Regions from separate parts of the Thioalkalivibrio sp. K90mix genome, predicted to be linked through region 1. Evidence: riboswitches for the same ligand, from Rfam matches in the RefSeq annotation. Region 1 holds a riboswitch; the other holds the start of a gene.
What was found. A riboswitch is a leader RNA that binds a small molecule or an ion and turns the genes downstream of it on or off. The one in region 1 is predicted to bind cobalamin.

Region 1 (7,971 bases):
ACGTAAATCGTCCACTCCACCGGACGCACGGCCACGCCCAGCGCGGCCGCCTGCATCGGGCCGCGCGCCAGGACGTTCAGGGTCCGTCCCAGGGGCAGTGCCAGCAGCACCACCAGTACCAGCACGCCCCAGGCGGGGTACGGGTTGCGGGCGTGAGAGACATCGCCCATCAGCCAGTACAGCATTCCGGGCAGCTCCGCGGTCGGGCTTACGGCTAAGAGGAAGCTGATGACGGCGCCCCAGCCGGCCGCTACGACCACTCCGGTCAGCAGCAACCGGGTCGGGGTCCAGCTGCCGGTGCCGTGCGCGAGGCCGAAGACGATCACCGTCGACAGCAGCGCACCCGCGAATGCGGCGACCGAGACCGAGAACATCGACAGGCCCGCGAGCATGGCCAGCAGGGCGCCCACGGAAGCCCCGCCGGAGAGACCCAGCACATAGGGGTCGGCCAGCGGGTTGCGCAGCAACACCTGCATCAGAGCGCCGGCGACGCCCAGCAGCCCGCCGGCGGCGAACGCGGCCAGGGCGCGCGGAAGGCGCAGTTCCAGCACCAGCGTGCTGTGCAGGCGGCTGCCTTCGCCCTGAAGCACCGCGAGCAGGTCGCCGAGGGGGATGGCGACACTGCCGTAGGCCAGGGCGACCAGGATCGCGAGCAGTGACGCCGGGAGCAGGACCCCCGTGGCGAGGAGGAAGGAGCGGGTCACGGAGGATCAGTCCGTCCGGCGCTGGCGGGCGCGTTCGAGTTCCTCGCACATGAGCCGGGTTCCTTCGGCAATCCGCGGAGTGTGACGCTGGAGGAGCGACGGCGGGATGAAGAACAGGTTGTCGCGCTGCACCGCGGTCATGTCCTCCCATTGTTCCCAGGCAATCACCCAGTCCGGCCGGTCCTCGCCCATGCCGCCGCCAATGATCACCTCCGGGTCGGCGTCGATCACGGCCTCGCGATCCATGCGCGGTACCAGGCGGTCCAGGTGGCCGAACACGTTGTCGCCCCCGCACAGGCGGATGGCCTCGCTGATCAGGTGTTCGTCGTTGACCGTCATCAGGGGCTGCTCCCAGACCTGGTAGAACAGCGGGACCGGGTCGCGGTCGGCATAGTCGAGCCGTAGCGTCTCGATCTCGTCGAGAAAGGCCTGCACCGCCTCTTCGCCGTGTTCCTCGGTACCCGCGAGCTGGGCCATGCGACGCATGCTGGAGGCCACCCCTTCGAAACTGCGCGGTTCCGAGACATAGACATTCAGTCCCAGATCGCGCAGGCGCTCGATCTGCGAGCTGGAATTGCCACTGCGCCAGGCGACCACCAGGTCCGGGTCCATTTCGACCACGCGTTCCAGATCGATGCGGCTGTAGCCGCCGACTCGCGGGATCATCTCCGCCTCCGGTGGAAAATCGCTGTGCTGGGTGACGCCCACCAGCTTGTCTCCGGCACCGACGGCGAAGAGGACTTCGGTGATGTGCGGGGCCAGGCTGACGATGCGTTCGGCGGGCCGGTCGAGCGTGACCTCGCGATCGTCGTCGTCGGTCACCGTGACCGGCTCGGCCAGTGCCGGTGCCGCGCACAGGAGTATCGTGACAAGGAGCGTCAACTGGCGTTTTATGGCGATTAAAATCATTAAAAATCCGATGGTTGTGTATTGTTTGTAATGTAGAAAATACCGTATTTCGGGGCGCCGAACGGGTAGCGAAAGCGCTTCATCATAGCAGCAAGGGCCAGATGGTTTGGTGCCCAAATTGGTCGCGGGTGGCCCGAGCGCGTATCATGTCTCGCTTTCGCCAGGTGCCTGCAGTGCGCAGGTGAAACGGGAAGCCGGTGCAAGTCCGGCGCTGCCCCCGCAACGGTAAGCGAGCGGCGAAGCAGACTGGCCACTGGGTCCTGCACCTGGGAAGGCGTCTGCCGATCGGCATCGTCCGACGCTCGCAAGCCCGGAGACCGGCCTGGCGGTGATTCATCCTGCGACCGTGCGGCGGGCAACGGTCGAGGGCGCAGGCGTGCTGGCTTGATGCCTGTTCCTTCGTGTCTTCGCCGTGCCGTCGCCTCGACGGAACCTCATGACGGCCCCAACTCCCAACCAGTCAGAAGAGAATCCGAACGCGTTCGCCTCGGCGGAGCGTGCCGCGGTGTATCGCGTGATCGGCGAGCGCCGGGACATGCGCCATTTCCGCCCGGACCCGGTGGATGCCGATACGTTGCGGCGGCTACTGGAGGCCGCACATCAGGCGCCCAGTGTGGGCTACATGCAGCCCTGGCGCTTTCTGCGGGTGACGGACCTGCGGCTGCGCGACGCGCTGCATGGCCATGTGGCGGCCGAACAGTCGCGCACGGCCGAGGCCTGTGGCGAGCGAGCCGCGGAGGTGCACCGGCTGAAGCTCGAGGGTATCCGCGATGCCGGCGAGCTGCTCGTGGTGGCCCTGACCGACGGGCGCGAGCGCTACGTGCTGGGTCGGCGCACGATGCCGGAGATGGATCTGTGCTCCGCAGCCTGTGCGATCCAGAACCTGTGGCTGGCGGCGCGGGCCGAAGGCCTGGGCATGGGCTGGGTATCCCTGTTCGACCCGGACTGGCTGGCGCGCGAACTGGGTATGCCGGAAGGGGCCTGGCCGATCGCGATCCTCTGCCTGGGCCATGTGGATGCGTTCTACGAGCGGCCCATGCTGGAAACCGAGGGCTGGGATCAGCGGCGGCCGCTGGACGAGCTGGTGTTCGAGAATCGCTGGGAACAACAACGGGACTCGAGTGCGGATGCGCCGCGCGCGGCTCGACGCCGCGCATGACCACCTTCGCACTGCTGGTCGCCGCTCTGGTACTGGATCGGCTGCTGGGGGACCCGCGGCGAGGCCATCCGCTGGCAGGATTCGGGATGCTGGCGGCCGGGGCGGAGCGGCTCGGCCACGCGGATTCGGTCTGGCGCGGCGGCTTCTGGGTGCTGGTGCTGGTCGTGCCCTTCGGGCTGGCGGCCTGGTGGCTGAGCCGCCTCCCGGGCGGCTGGCTGGTGGAGCTGGCCGTGCTGTGGCTGGCGCTCGGCGGGCGCGGGCTGGAGGAGCACGCCCGTCGCGTGATTGATGCCCTGCAGGCCGGGGACCTTCCTGGCGCCCGACAGGCAGTGGGCATGCTGGTCAGCCGCGATACTTCGGAGCTGGACGCGTCCGGTGTTCGTGCGGCCACGGCGGAGTCGGTGCTGGAGAACGGCAACGACGCGGTGTTCGCGACGGTATTCTGGTTCCTGGTCGCGGGTGCGGCGGGTGTCGTGGTCTACCGTCTGGTGAACACGCTGGATGCGATGTGGGGCTACCGCACGCCGCGCCATGCACGCTTCGGGCGGGTCGCGGCGCGGCTGGACGATATCCTCAACTGGGTCCCGGCACGCCTGACCAGCCTGGCCTATGCGCTGGCCGGACAGACGCGGACGGCGCTGCGCTGCTGGCGCGACCAGGGCAGACGCTGGAAGAGCCCGAACGCGGGACCGGTGATGGCCGCCGGGGCAGGGGCGCTGGGGGTGACGCTGGGCGGTCCGGCGCACTATGCCGGGGGTACCGAGGATCGGCCGGTCCTCGGTGCCGGCGCCGCCCCGGGCCCGGGTGCCATCGATGCCGCACTGCGGTTGGTCGATCACGCGCTGGCGATCTGGCTGGTGGCCATCGCCACAGGAGTACTGATTCTTGTATTCGTCTAACGCCACAACCGAATCCGCGAGCGGGCCGCTGAAGCAGGTCCACGGGGGCGGTGTGCGTGCGGCGGCGGCGCATTACGGGATCCCCGAGGCGCAGTGGCTGGACCTGTCCACGGGGATCAACCCGCAGGGTTATCCCGTCGGACCGGTGCCCGCCGAGGCCTGGCAGCGCCTCCCGGAGGACGAGGACGGGCTGGAGGCCGCCGCCCGGGCGTACTACGGCGCTGCATCGTTACTGCCGGTCGCCGGTTCCCAGGCGGCGATTCAGGCGCTGCCCCGGCTGCGAGCGGGGCCTGCCCGTGTCGGGGTACTGGAGCCGAGCTACAACGAGCACGCCCGTGCCTGGCGGGCGGCTGGACACGAAGTGGTCGCGGTGAGGGAGGGCGAACTCGCCGGGGCCGCGTCCACGCTGGACGTACTGGTGCTGGTCAATCCAAACAACCCCACCGCCGCGTATTTTGCTCCCGAGACGCTGCTCGACTGGCACCGTAGGCTCGCCGAGCGGGGTGGCTGGCTGGTGGTCGACGAGGCTTTTATGGACACCACGCCCCAGCAGAGTCTGGCTGGACATACGCCGCGCGAGGGCCTGTTCGCGTTGCGTTCGCTGGGCAAGTTCTTCGGCCTGGCCGGTGCGCGGGTCGGCTTCGTTCTGGCCCCGGACGGCTGGCTGCGGCGCATCGCCGAGTTGCTGGGACCGTGGAGCGTGCCCGGTCCCGCGCGGTGGGTGGCGCAGCAGGCGCTGGAAGACCGGGCGTGGCAGGCACAGACGCGCGGGCAACTGCAGGAGGCAGGGCGCCGGCTCGAGACGCTGCTGCGGGATGCCGGCTTGCCGCCGGCGGGCGGGACGCCGCTGTTCCAGTGGTGCCGGACCGACCATGCGCAGGCGATTCAGGATGCGCTGGCGCGTCAGGGCATCCTCGTGCGTCGTTTCGACCGTCCGGCCAGCCTGCGTTTTGGCCTGCCGGGGCGTGAGGCCGATTGGCAGCGGCTGGAAACGGAGCTGCAGCAGGCATGAACGGTACAACGCTCATGGTGCAGGGGACCACCTCGGATGCCGGCAAGAGCGTGCTGGTGGCCGGGCTGGCGCGGGTGCTGCATCGCCGCGGGCTGTCGGTGGTGCCGTTCAAGCCGCAGAACATGGCGCTGAACAGCGCGGTCACCCTGGACGGCGGCGAGATCGGGCGCGCCCAGGCCCTGCAGGCCGCCGCCTGCGGCCTGGAGCCGCACACCGACATGAATCCGGTGCTGCTCAAGCCCACCTCCGATGAGGGGGCGCAGGTGATCATCCACGGCCGCCCGGCGGCCGAGCTGGATGCCCGCGCCTACCACGACTACAAGCCGGTTGCCCGCGAGGCCGTGCTGGCCTCGCATCGGCGACTGACCGCGCAGTATGCGCATGTGCTGGTGGAAGGCGCGGGCTCGCCGGCGGAGATCAACCTGCGCGCAGGCGATATCGCCAACATGGGGTTTGCCGAGGCGGTGGACTGTCCGGTGATTCTGGTCGCGGATATTGACCGCGGCGGCGTGTTCGCGCATCTGGTAGGCACGCTCGCGCTGTTGAGCGAGACGGAGCGCGCGCGGGTGCAGGGTTTCGTGATCAACCGCTTTCGCGGCGATATCAGCCTGCTGCAGCCGGGGCTGGACTGGCTGGAGCAGGAGACCGGCAAGCCGGTGCTTGGGGTGATCCCGTACCTGCACGGGTTGTACCTGGATGCCGAGGACGCCCTGCCGCGCGAGGCGGTCCCGCAGAAGGTGGCGGATGCCCTGAAGGTCGTCGTGCCGGCCCTGCCGCGTATCTCCAACCATACCGATTTCGACCCGCTGCGCCTGCACCCGGCTGTGGACCTTCGCTTCGCCGGCCCGGGCGAGTCGCTGCAGCCGGCGGATCTGATCATCCTTCCCGGGTCCAAGGCCGTGCGTGATGACCTCGCCTGGTTGCGCGAACAGGGCTGGGAGGCCGAGCTGCGCCGCCATGTGCGTTATGGCGGCAAGGTGCTCGGGATCTGTGGCGGCTTCCAGATGCTGGGTCGGGTCGTACACGATCCTGACGGCGTCGAGGGGCGGCCTGGTTCCACGCCGGGGTTGGGCTGGCTGGACATCGAGACGCGCCTCGCGCCCGAAAAGCGCCTGGAGCGTGTTGCCGGGGGGCGTGTGCTGGGCCAGGAAGCCCACGTGGAGGGCTACGAAATCCATGCCGGTGTGACGACCGGACCCGGACTGGATCGCGCCCTACTGGAGCTGCAGCATGGCCCGGACGGCGCGCGCAGCGAGGACGATGCGGTGGCGGGGACCTATATCCATGGGGTATTCGATACCTCCGCTGCCGCCGAGGCTTTGCTGCACTGGGCCGGCATGCGCACGGGGACGGAGCATGGGGAAGACCTGGCGACCGCCCGCGAGCGTGGCCTGGAACGCCTGGCCGATACCCTGGAGGCGCACCTGGACCTGGGGCGCATCCTCGCGCTGCTGCGGGCAGGAAACTCGGAGGCTGTGACATGAAGACGCTGGTGCTCGGCGGCGTGCGTTCCGGCAAGAGTCGGCTGGCGGAGCAGCTGGCCGATGCCAGCGGCTTGCACGTGACCTATGTCGCTACCGCGCGTGCCGACGACGCCGAGATGGTGCGCCGCATTGAGCGCCACCGCGCCGACCGTCCCGGGGAGTGGGGCCTGATCGAGGCGGATACCGGCCTGGCCACCGCGCTGGAAGAGGCCGCTAGACCAGATGAATGCCTGCTGGTCGACTGTCTGACGCTGTGGCTGACCCAGCTCCTGTGCACCGAGGACGAGCCCCTGATCGAGCGCGAGCGGGAGGCCCTGATCGCGACCGTGCCGCGCCTGCCGGGCACGCTCGTGTTCGTGTCCAACGAGACGGGTATGGGGATTACCCCGATGGATGCCTTGTCCCGCCGGTTCGCCGACGAGGCCGGCTGGCTGCACCAGCGCCTGGCCCCGGCCATGGACCGAGTCGTGCTGACCGTCGCCGGCCTCCCGCATGTGCTCAAGGGTGACCTTCTGTGATCCAGGGCGTGCTCTGCTGCGGCCACGATGACGGGCTTGCCCGCGAATCCTGACCGAATAAGGAGAACAAGTGACCGAAGACTGTGACTGGCTGCAGGTGCCGCCGGCTGCCCTCAACGTCGAGGCGGGCCAGGCGGCGGCCGAGCGCCAGGCCCATCTGACCAAGCCACCGGGCTCGCTCGGGCGACTGGAGGCGATCGCCGAGCGCCTGGCCGCCATGCAGGGTGTGTCCCAGCCCATGCTGGAGCGGGCGCATATCACGGTGTTTGCGGGCGATCACGGTGTGGTGGCGGAGGGCATTTCGCGTTTCCCGCAGGCCGTGACCGTACAGATGGTCGCGAACTTCGCGAATGGCGGCGCGGCGATCTCGGTGTTGGCCCGGCACCTGGGGGCGTCCATCGAGGTGATCAACCTGGGTACGGTGGCCCAGCCCCCGGATGTGGCCGGCGTGCAGCAGCTGAACCTGGGGCCCGGCACTGCCAACCTCGTACGCGAGCCGGCGATGACGCCGGCGCAGCTGGAACGCGCGCTCAACGCCGGCCGCCAGTGTGCCGAGCGTGCGCGACGGGGGGACGCACAACTGTTCATCGGTGGCGAGATGGGCATCGGCAACACGACGGCCGCCGCTGCACTCGCCTGTTCGATACTGGACCTGCCCCCGGTCGATCTGGCTGGGCCCGGCACGGGTCTGGATGCGAACGGGGTACGCCACAAGGCCGAGGTGATCGAGCAGGCCCTGCGCACCCACGCCGCGGTGCGTGGCGAGGCACTCGGCAGTCTGCGCTGTCTGGGGGGATTCGAGATTGCGGGCCTGGCTGGCGCCTACATTGCGGCGGCGCAGATCGGGCTGCCGGTGCTGGTGGATGGTTTCATCAGCACCTCCGCGGCGCTGGTGGCCGAGCGCCTGTGTCCGGGCACGGCGGAATGGTTCTTCTACGCCCACAGTTCGGCGGAGCCGGGTCACCAGCGGCTGCTGGAAGCACTGGCGGCCGAGCCGCTGCTCGATCTCGGCATGCGCCTCGGCGAGGGCAGTGGCGCGGCCACCGCCGTGCCCCTGCTGCGCCTGGCCTGCGAGCTGCACGCCGGCATGGCGACCTTCGCCGAGGCCGGCGTCTCGGGCGATACCCGGTGACCGCTGCAGCCCGGATCGGCCTGCTGCGCCACGGCGAGACCACCGGCACCGGTTTTCGCGGACGTGGCTGTGATGATCCGCTGACCCCTGAAGGCGAGAGGGCGATGCGCGCGGCGTTCGAGTCCTCCGGCGAGTGGGATCGCGTCGTGTGTTC
Region 2 (7,971 bases), 680 kb from region 1:
GCAGACCCGCTGCCTGTCGGTGCACGGCCGGCCGATGGAGGCGCTGCGGCCCTGGCTGCATGACGGCGCGCGACTGCTGGTCCTGAGCCGCGACGGGGATACCCCGGCGGAACTGGCGCACTGGCTGACCGGGCTCGGCTTCGGCGATTCCACCCTGACCGTACTGCAGTCCCTGGGTGCGGACCGCGAGGCGGCCGTCCGCGCGCGGGCCGGGGCCTGGCCTGAGGTCGCGATCGAGGCGCTGAACACCGTGGCGCTGGAATGCCGGGCCGATCCGGCGGCGCAGGTGCTGGCGGCCAGTGCCGGCCGGCCGGAGGCGCAGTTCGAGCAGGACGGTCAGATCACCAAGCGCGAGGTGCGGGCGGTGGCGCTGGCCCTGCTGGCGCCCGGTCGCGGCGAGCGGCTGTGGGACGTGGGCGCCGGCTCCGGTGCCATCGGCATCGAGTGGATGCTGGCGGATCCGGCCAACACCGCCGTGGCCATCGAGCCGCGCGCGGAGCGCCTGGAACGCATCGCGCGCAACGCGAGCACGCTGGGAGTGCCGGCGCTGCGTCCCATCCACGGGCGGGCGCCGGAGGCGCTGGAATACCTGCCGCCACCCGACGCGATCTTCATCGGTGGTGGGCTGACGACGCCCGGGCTGGTGGAACACTGCGTGGAGCGTTTGCGCCCGGGGGGGCGGCTGGTCGCCAGCAGCGTGACGGTGGAGGGTGATGCGGTGCTGGCGGCGGCGCACGAGCGCCACGGCGGCGAGCTCACGCGGATCAACGTCAGTCGCTCGGAGCCGCTGGGCGGCATGGCCGGCTGGAAGCCGCTGCGGCCGGTGACCCTGTGGTCCCTGCGCCGGGGCTGAGGGAAACGCCGAGCGGGGCGCGTGTCCGGGTGACCCCCGGCGTCGGCTTCGCCTCGGCCTGCACGGCCGGCGAGTTGGAGGCACTGGTCCGCGAGGTGCTGGCCGAGGCGCACGCCGTGTTGCGGGCGGGGGGCGGCGAGGCGATCGAGACCCGGCAGCTGGCGGCCCCGGGGCACAAGGGCGACAGCCCGGCGCTGTGGACGGCCGCGCGCGACCTGGAGCTGGAGCCGGTGTTCGCGTCGGCGGCCGCGCTGGCCGCGCGCGACGCTGCCCTGTCCACGGACTCCTCGCGCTCGCGTGCCGCCGCCGGGGTCGGTTCGGTGGCGGAGGCGGCGGCGCTGGCGGTGGCCGGCGACGGGGCGCGCCTGCTGCTGCCGCGGCGGCTCTCGGCACGGGCGAGCTGCGCGGTGGCCGTGCGGACGGTGAACGGGACAGACGGGAATTTCGAGGAGTTTTGATGACGGTTCATTTTGTCGGAGCGGGGCCCGGTGCGGCCGATCTGCTGACTTTGCGCGGGCGCGATCGTATCGCGGCCTGCCCGGTATGCCTGTATGCCGGTTCGCTGGTGCCGGAGGTGGTGCTGGAACATGCCCCGGAGGGGGCGCGCGTGGTCAACACCGCGCCACTGACGCTGGACGCGATCATGGAGGAGATCGAACGCGCCCACGCGGCGGGCCAGGACGTGGCGCGCCTGCACTCCGGCGATCTTTCGGTCTACAGCGCGCTGGGCGAGCAGATCCGCCGGCTGGAGGCGGCCGGGATCGACTACAGCATCACGCCTGGAGTGCCGGCGTTCTCTGCCGCCGCGGCGACCCTGGGGCGGGAACTGACGGTGCCGGAGGTGGCGCAGTCGTTGGTGCTGACGCGCACGCCGGGGCGGGCGTCCTCCATGCCGGAGCGCGAACGGCTGGCGAGCTTTGCCGCCACCGGGGCGACCCTGGCGATCCACCTGTCGCTGCACAATATCGAGACCGTGGTCGAAGACCTGCGGCCGCACTATGGCTGCGATTGCCCGGTGGCGATCGTGTTTCGCGCCAGCTGGCCGGACGAGACCGTGGTGCGCGGTTCGCTGGGGACTATCGCGGAACGGGCGCAGGCCCTGACCACGCGGCGCTCGGCGCTGATCCTGGTGGGGCCGGCGCTGGACCCGGGGGATTTTCGCGACAGTGCGCTGTACGACCCGTCGCACGTGCGCCGTTACCGCGGCATGGACGGGGACTAAGCGGTGGCGCCCCTGATCTTCCGCAGGCAGGGATAACGCCGGTGGGTGTTGTGGGACACGGGGCTTTTCGCCTGCAAGCAGGCTCCCACATCGCCAGGAACCTGTAGATACCGTCTTGCCCTACGGGGTGCAAGGGGTTTCATGGCGGGCTTGATACGGGGTTTGGGATTTGAGCACACCGAAGGCGATGTGCAGGAGTTTGCGCATAGCCGCCCCGATCGCCGACATCTTGGCCTTGCCGCGTGTCAGCAGACGTTGATGCTGGTGTCGCACGTCCGGGTTGTACCGGGTCGCCACCACCGCCGCCATGTAGAGCGCCTTGCGCAGTCGGCTGGAACCGATCTTCGCCAACCGCGAGGGCCGCCGGACCGTGGTCCCCGATTCTTCCAGGACCGGTGCCAGCCCATGGAACGCCGCCGCTTGTCGAGCGCTCGTGAACGCGCGGCTGCGCAGCGCTGCGGTCATCGAGGCCGACAGCACGCGGCCGATGCCGGGGATGCTCTCCAGCAAGGTCCGATCCCGCTTCAGGTGGTGATGGGCGTCGAAGTGATCGTCGATCTGCTGCTGGAGCCGACGGTGTTCCTCACGCAGGGCCTGCAGGACGTTGTCGATCGACGCCTGAGCGAGGGTGTCCTCACTGAAACGCGCCTTCTCCAGGCGGTTCTCTTCGCGCCGCATATCCTGTTCCAGAGCCTCCAGGCGGCTGAGCAGGCGCTTGAGTTCCCGCACCTCCGGCGGTTCGGGCTGCCAGCGTCGTGGTGCGCGTTCGATGCCGTAGCGGGCCAGCATCATGCTGTCCTTGCGGTCGGTCTTGTTGCGCACCCCCATGCCCTTGGCATGCGAACGCACCTGGGCCGGGTTCAGCACGTGGACCTGCACCCCCTGATCATGAAGCCAGTACGCCAGCGGCTCGTGGTAGATGCCGGTGGCCTCCAGATACACATGGAGCCCCTCGGGGGTCTCGCCGGTGTTGCGCTCGAGCCAGTGCAGCAGCTCCCGGTACTGGTCTTGGCGGTTCGGGAACACCTTGGGCTTCACCTTGCCCGCCTCCAGATCCCGGACCCACATGCAGTCGAGCTTGTTCTTGCTAACATCAACGCCAATATGAGCCATCTCGTCCTCTCGCCTTGTCCGTACAGCCTCACCCGTCCGTCACGGAGGGGGGTCTTGGATACCGTTCAAACTTCGAGATGAGAAAGGACTCGGGGGCCAATCTACAGAACAGGTTCGTGACCTCAGGAGCCTGACGGGTTACCCGAGCCCAATACGGTTCATGGTAGCGATCCGTGAACCGCAAGACACAAGGAGTCTGCTTGCAGGCGAAGGCGGTTTCTTCCCGATCAGGGTCATGGCAAGGGGCCGCCATGCGGCGGCCCCTTGGTTCCCGGCCGGTTTAGCGGCGGCGGTAGTTGTCGTGGCAGGCCAGACAATGGTGGCGCACGCCGTTCAGGGCCTCGGTGGCGCGAAGCTGGAAGTCTTCGTTCTCCAGGTCGTCGGCCGACTCCACCTTGCGCTGCAGTCGTTCGGCGGCCTCGCGGTAGGCTGCCTTGTACTCGGAGAACTCCGGGTCCTCCCAGGCCGCGGGCAGGGCCCCGGGTTCGCCGTCCCGCGCTGGTGTCTCGCGTGCGAACCAGGTTTCGATGTCGTCGGCGCGGCGCGCCAGTTCCTCGGCCAGACCGGGCAGACGTTCGGCGAATGGTGCGTCATAACGCAGGATCTGCTCGATGCTGCGGTAGGTGGCCGAGGTGCCCTGCATGCTCTGCTGACGGAAGCGCTGGAAGGCCTCGGTCGCATCCACTTTGGCCGGATCGTCCAGGGTCTCGTCATAGTCGCCCCAGGGGCCCGGCATTGTGACAGTGACCTCCGCGGTGGCCGGGCTGCCGGTGGCAGCCAGCAACAGGATCGCAAAGAGGGTGGTTCTCAACGGGTGGTGGATCGGTTGCATCCAGTTCATGTCGATTCTCCCGGTCATTTCTCAGAAGCGGAACTGGTGCTGCAGGTGCAGCTCCCAGTCCGAGGTGTCGGTGTCGCGGTCCAGCCACATCAGTTGGGTCTTGTGCCGCTGGCCACGGTGATACCAGTTGAGGCCGGCACCCCATTCACGCTGCCAGCGCTCGTCAGTGCCAAGATCGTCGCCTGCGTCGTGGCGCAATACGGCGTGGCGCGCGGCGAACTCCAGTCCCTCCACCGGCAGCGACTGCGCCAGTTCCAGTTCGGCCCCCAGGTCGTGGTAGCTCGCGGTGCGGTCGGGGGAGACATCGCGGCGGAAGGCCGCCAGCGACAGCGAGGTATGGGCGAACTTGACCACCGCGTCGGCGGTGGCGGTGATCCAGTCGGCGCGTTGGTTGGCCACCGTGTCTTCGATGCCGCGGCTCCAGTCGCGCAGGTGGTTGCGGCTGGCGGCCTGTACGCCGGCGCCCAGGGCGACGGTGCGCTCCACGGCCTGGCCTAACGTGGTGTTGTCACGTGGGACTGCGCCGACCGGGGCCCACGCGCCGCGCGCACTGAACAGGTGGCCGGATGTGGAGGGGCGATCGTCGCGCTGATCCAGACGCCCGCGACCGTCAAACACGCCGATGGCCCATGCCCGGTTGTCGCCGGCGCCGCCCAGCAGGGCGATACCGGTGTCGCGGCCGGCCGGAACCTCGAACTGGTTGCCGGCGATGCTCAGTTCGGTGAACAGGCGGTTGGGTCCGCCGATATCCCGCGACAGGCCGAAGGGGACCGTAAACTGGCCAGCCCGCAGGCCCAGGTGTTCACCCAGTGCGTACTGCAACCAGATGTCGCGCATGGACAGCTCGCCGCTGCTGAAATCCGGCTGCAGGCGGAAGCTCAGATCGGGGTGGAACAGGGTGCCCGAGGTGTCCAGCCAGGCACGACGGAAGTCGAATTCGCTGCTGGAGCCATCCGGGTCTCGTTCGTAGCTGTAGCGGCCCTGGATCAGCGGATCCAGGGTGACCTGCAGGCCGTCTTCCGCGTCGCCGAATTCGAAGCCGGCTTGTGCCGGCGCGATGCCCGCGGCCGTCATCAGGCACAGGGTGGCCAGGGCCGGGACGGCATGCTGTCCCGGTCGGAGATGGGTATGGTTCATTGTTGGGTTGCTCCCTTGGACGCGCGACCCCGCACGCCGTGGATGAAACGACGCCGGAAGCTGGACAGGGAGCAGGGGAGGCCGGGCGATGCGAGCACGCCGGTCTGGCCCGCTCGGCCGCCCACCGCGGCGTCGGGTGTCGTCCAGGCCGGTCTCCGGACTCGCGAAGTGGATGCGCGATGCATCCAGGGCGGATCGCCTTCCCGCGGGCATCCCGGGGATGCGCCGCAGTGGCATTGGATCCGCCCGTCTCCGCCTACCGTTGCGGGGGCAGTGCCGGCCTTGCGAATGTCGATTCGCGCACCGGCTTCCCGATTATCCCCGGCGGCTGAGCGCCGGGGCACCTAGAGAGGGGCGAACCGTAATGGAGGGAAAAGAGGGGGTCAAGTTTGTCCGGGTATCCCGGGAAACGGTGTAGTGGGGGCGAACCCGGCTCCCCTGGAGGCTGATAATTGATGCAGATCATCTCCGGGGCGGATTTTGATCGCGACCAGGTTTCCGCGTCTGTAGGGTGGGTTTTAAGTGGTTTGGACCGAGTCTATTTCGGTTCGCGCCGATATCCGCTTCTCAGATGTCTGTTACTCATCTGTTACTCAAGGGAGACCTGTATGAAAACGCTTTCCGGATTCCGCATGACGGCGCTGGCCGCCTGTGCGGCCCTGGCGTTCGGGGCGGCGGCCCCGGCCGCGGCCGATACTGACTATTCCGAGTACCGCGACGTATTCGAGCCGCTGCCGGCGCTGCCGCCGATCCCGGCGGATAACTCGATGACCAAGGAGAAGATCGAGCTGGGCAAGATGCTCTTCTTCGAGCCGCGCATCTCCAGCTCCGGCGTGATCTCCTGCGCGACCTGCCATAACCCGGCGCTGGGCTGGGCGGACCGCATCCCGCGCGCGGTGGGCCACGACGGCCAGGTGGGCGAACGCAATACCCCGACCGTGCTGAATTCCGGCTTCTTCACCGCCCAGTTCTGGGATGGTCGCGAGGACGATCTGGAGGGTCAGGCCCTCGGTCCGATCCAGGATGCGATCGAGATGGCGATGCCGCTGGAGGAGGCGATCGCGCGCCTGGAGGAGTTCAACGAGTACCAGGAGAAGTTCGAGGCGGCCTATCCCGACTATGACGGCGACAACGTGATCAACACCGACCACGTGGCGAAGGCGCTGGCGACCTTCCAGCGCACGCTGAACACCCCGAACTCGCCGCTGGATCGCTGGCTGGCCGGGGACGAGGGCGCGATGAGCGAGCAGCAGATGCGCGGAATGAAGCTGTTCGCCGACAACGGTTGTGTGGCTTGCCACAGCGGCCCGGCATTGACCGACAGCAACTTCCACCGCATCCAGGTGCCGGGCTCGGAGGACAAGGGTCGCTATCTGGTCACGGGCGACGAGGCCGACAAGTTCGCCTTCAAGACCCCGACCCTGCGCAACGTCGCGCTGACCTACCCCTACATGAACAACGGCGAGACCGCCACGCTGGACGAAGCGATCCGCATCATGGGGCAGGAGATGCTGGGCATGGAGTTCAGCGATGACGAGGTCGCGGACATCGAGGCCTTCATGCATGCACTGACCGGCGAAATGCCGCGCTTCGACATCCCTGCGCTGCCGTAACTGGCCGCACTGGGATCGGGTGTTTCAAGCCCCCTCCGGAGACGGAGGGGGCTTTTTCGTGGTCAGGACTATTCGACCGTGATGGTGATCTTCTCGGAAACAACTGGTGGGTCGAAGCTGATGTGGCGGTAGTCCATGAACAGCAACTGCAGGGTGTATTCGCCGGGTTCCAGTTCCAGCTCGCCCTCGGTCTGCCCGCCACCGAAATGGCGCTTGTGGTCGGAGAAGGGCAGCGAGACATCCAGGTCCACCTCGTCGAGCGGCTTGTTCACCAGCAGGTGGTGGTGGCCGGTGTTGTCCATCTCTACACCGGCCGGGGCGACACCCATGTCTCGCAGGCCCATCTGGACCCGCACCGGGCTTTCGAGCGTTTCGCCATCCTGCGGGCTGATGAAATAGACCTTCGCGCCATCCGGCGGTGCAATACGATCGGCGGCCGTGGCGGTGCCGACCAGGGCAAGGCCTCCCGTCAGCACGAGCAGCGTGGAGAGCCGAGTAAGAGTGGTGTTCATGGGTGCTCCTTGGACCCGCGTGCGGGCAGTCGGTTGGCTCGTTTACGAGTATAGTCGGCGGTCCGCGCGGCAGTACGGTGGCGTTCTGCTACCCTATGCGCCTTCGTTTTCCACCTCCCGATCGAGACGAGTAGCCCGCATGAGTTTTCGCACCCGTTTTGCCCCCAGTCCAACCGGCTATCTGCATATCGGTGGTGCCCGCACCGCGCTGTTCTCCTGGCTGTATGCGCGTCACCACGGTGGTGAGTTCGTGCTGCGTATCGAGGATACCGACCTGGAGCGCAGTACCGCGGAGTCGGTGAACGCGATCCTCGAGGGCATGAACTGGTTGGGGCTGACCTACGATCACGGGCCGTTCTACCAGACGGAACGCTTCGACCGGTACAAGGAAGTGATCGACCAGTTGATGGCGACGGGCCACGCCTATCGCTGCTACTGCACCAAGGAAGAGCTGGATGCGATGCGCGAGGAGCAGAAGGCGCGCAAGGAAAAGCCACGCTACGACGGACGCTGCCGCACCCGCACCGAACCGCGCGAGGGGGTGGAGCCGGTGATCCGTTTTCGCACCCCGGACGAGGGTGTGACGGTTGTCGACGACATGGTGCGCGGCAAGGTCGCCTTCCAGAACCGCGAACTGGACGACCTGATCATCGCGCGCTCCGACGGCTCGCCGACCTACA

Region 2: linked by a shared signal. The riboswitch ahead of TK90_RS04080 (porin) and the one ahead of bluB (5,6-dimethylbenzimidazole synthase) in region 1 are both predicted to bind cobalamin.

Annotation. Positions count from the first base shown of each region.
Region 1 covers NC_013889.1:1,547,004-1,554,974, reverse strand. Annotated here, with positions in the region: gene TK90_RS07340 (iron ABC transporter permease) at 1-704, opposite strand, end outside; gene TK90_RS07335 (cobalamin-binding protein) at 711-1,613, opposite strand; cobalamin riboswitch at 1,759-1,954, shown strand; gene bluB (5,6-dimethylbenzimidazole synthase) at 2,050-2,772, shown strand; gene cbiB (adenosylcobinamide-phosphate synthase CbiB) at 2,769-3,671, shown strand; gene cobD (threonine-phosphate decarboxylase CobD) at 3,724-4,683, shown strand; gene TK90_RS07315 (cobyric acid synthase) at 4,680-6,167, shown strand; gene cobU (bifunctional adenosylcobinamide kinase/adenosylcobinamide-phosphate guanylyltransferase) at 6,164-6,685, shown strand; gene cobT (nicotinate-nucleotide--dimethylbenzimidazole phosphoribosyltransferase) at 6,756-7,817, shown strand; gene TK90_RS07300 (histidine phosphatase family protein) at 7,814-7,971, shown strand, end outside.
Region 2 covers NC_013889.1:862,668-870,638, forward strand. Annotated here, with positions in the region: gene TK90_RS04055 (bifunctional cobalt-precorrin-7 (C(5))-methyltransferase/cobalt-precorrin-6B (C(15))-methyltransferase) at 1-853, shown strand, start outside; gene TK90_RS04060 (cobalamin biosynthesis protein) at 883-1,311, shown strand; gene cobM (precorrin-4 C(11)-methyltransferase) at 1,311-2,075, shown strand; gene TK90_RS04070 (IS110 family transposase) at 2,196-3,188, opposite strand; gene TK90_RS04075 (cytochrome c) at 3,469-4,029, opposite strand; gene TK90_RS04080 (porin) at 4,051-5,166, opposite strand; cobalamin riboswitch at 5,295-5,529, opposite strand; gene TK90_RS04085 (cytochrome-c peroxidase) at 5,799-6,779, shown strand; gene TK90_RS04090 (DUF4399 domain-containing protein) at 6,848-7,291, opposite strand; gene gltX (glutamate--tRNA ligase) at 7,431-7,971, shown strand, end outside.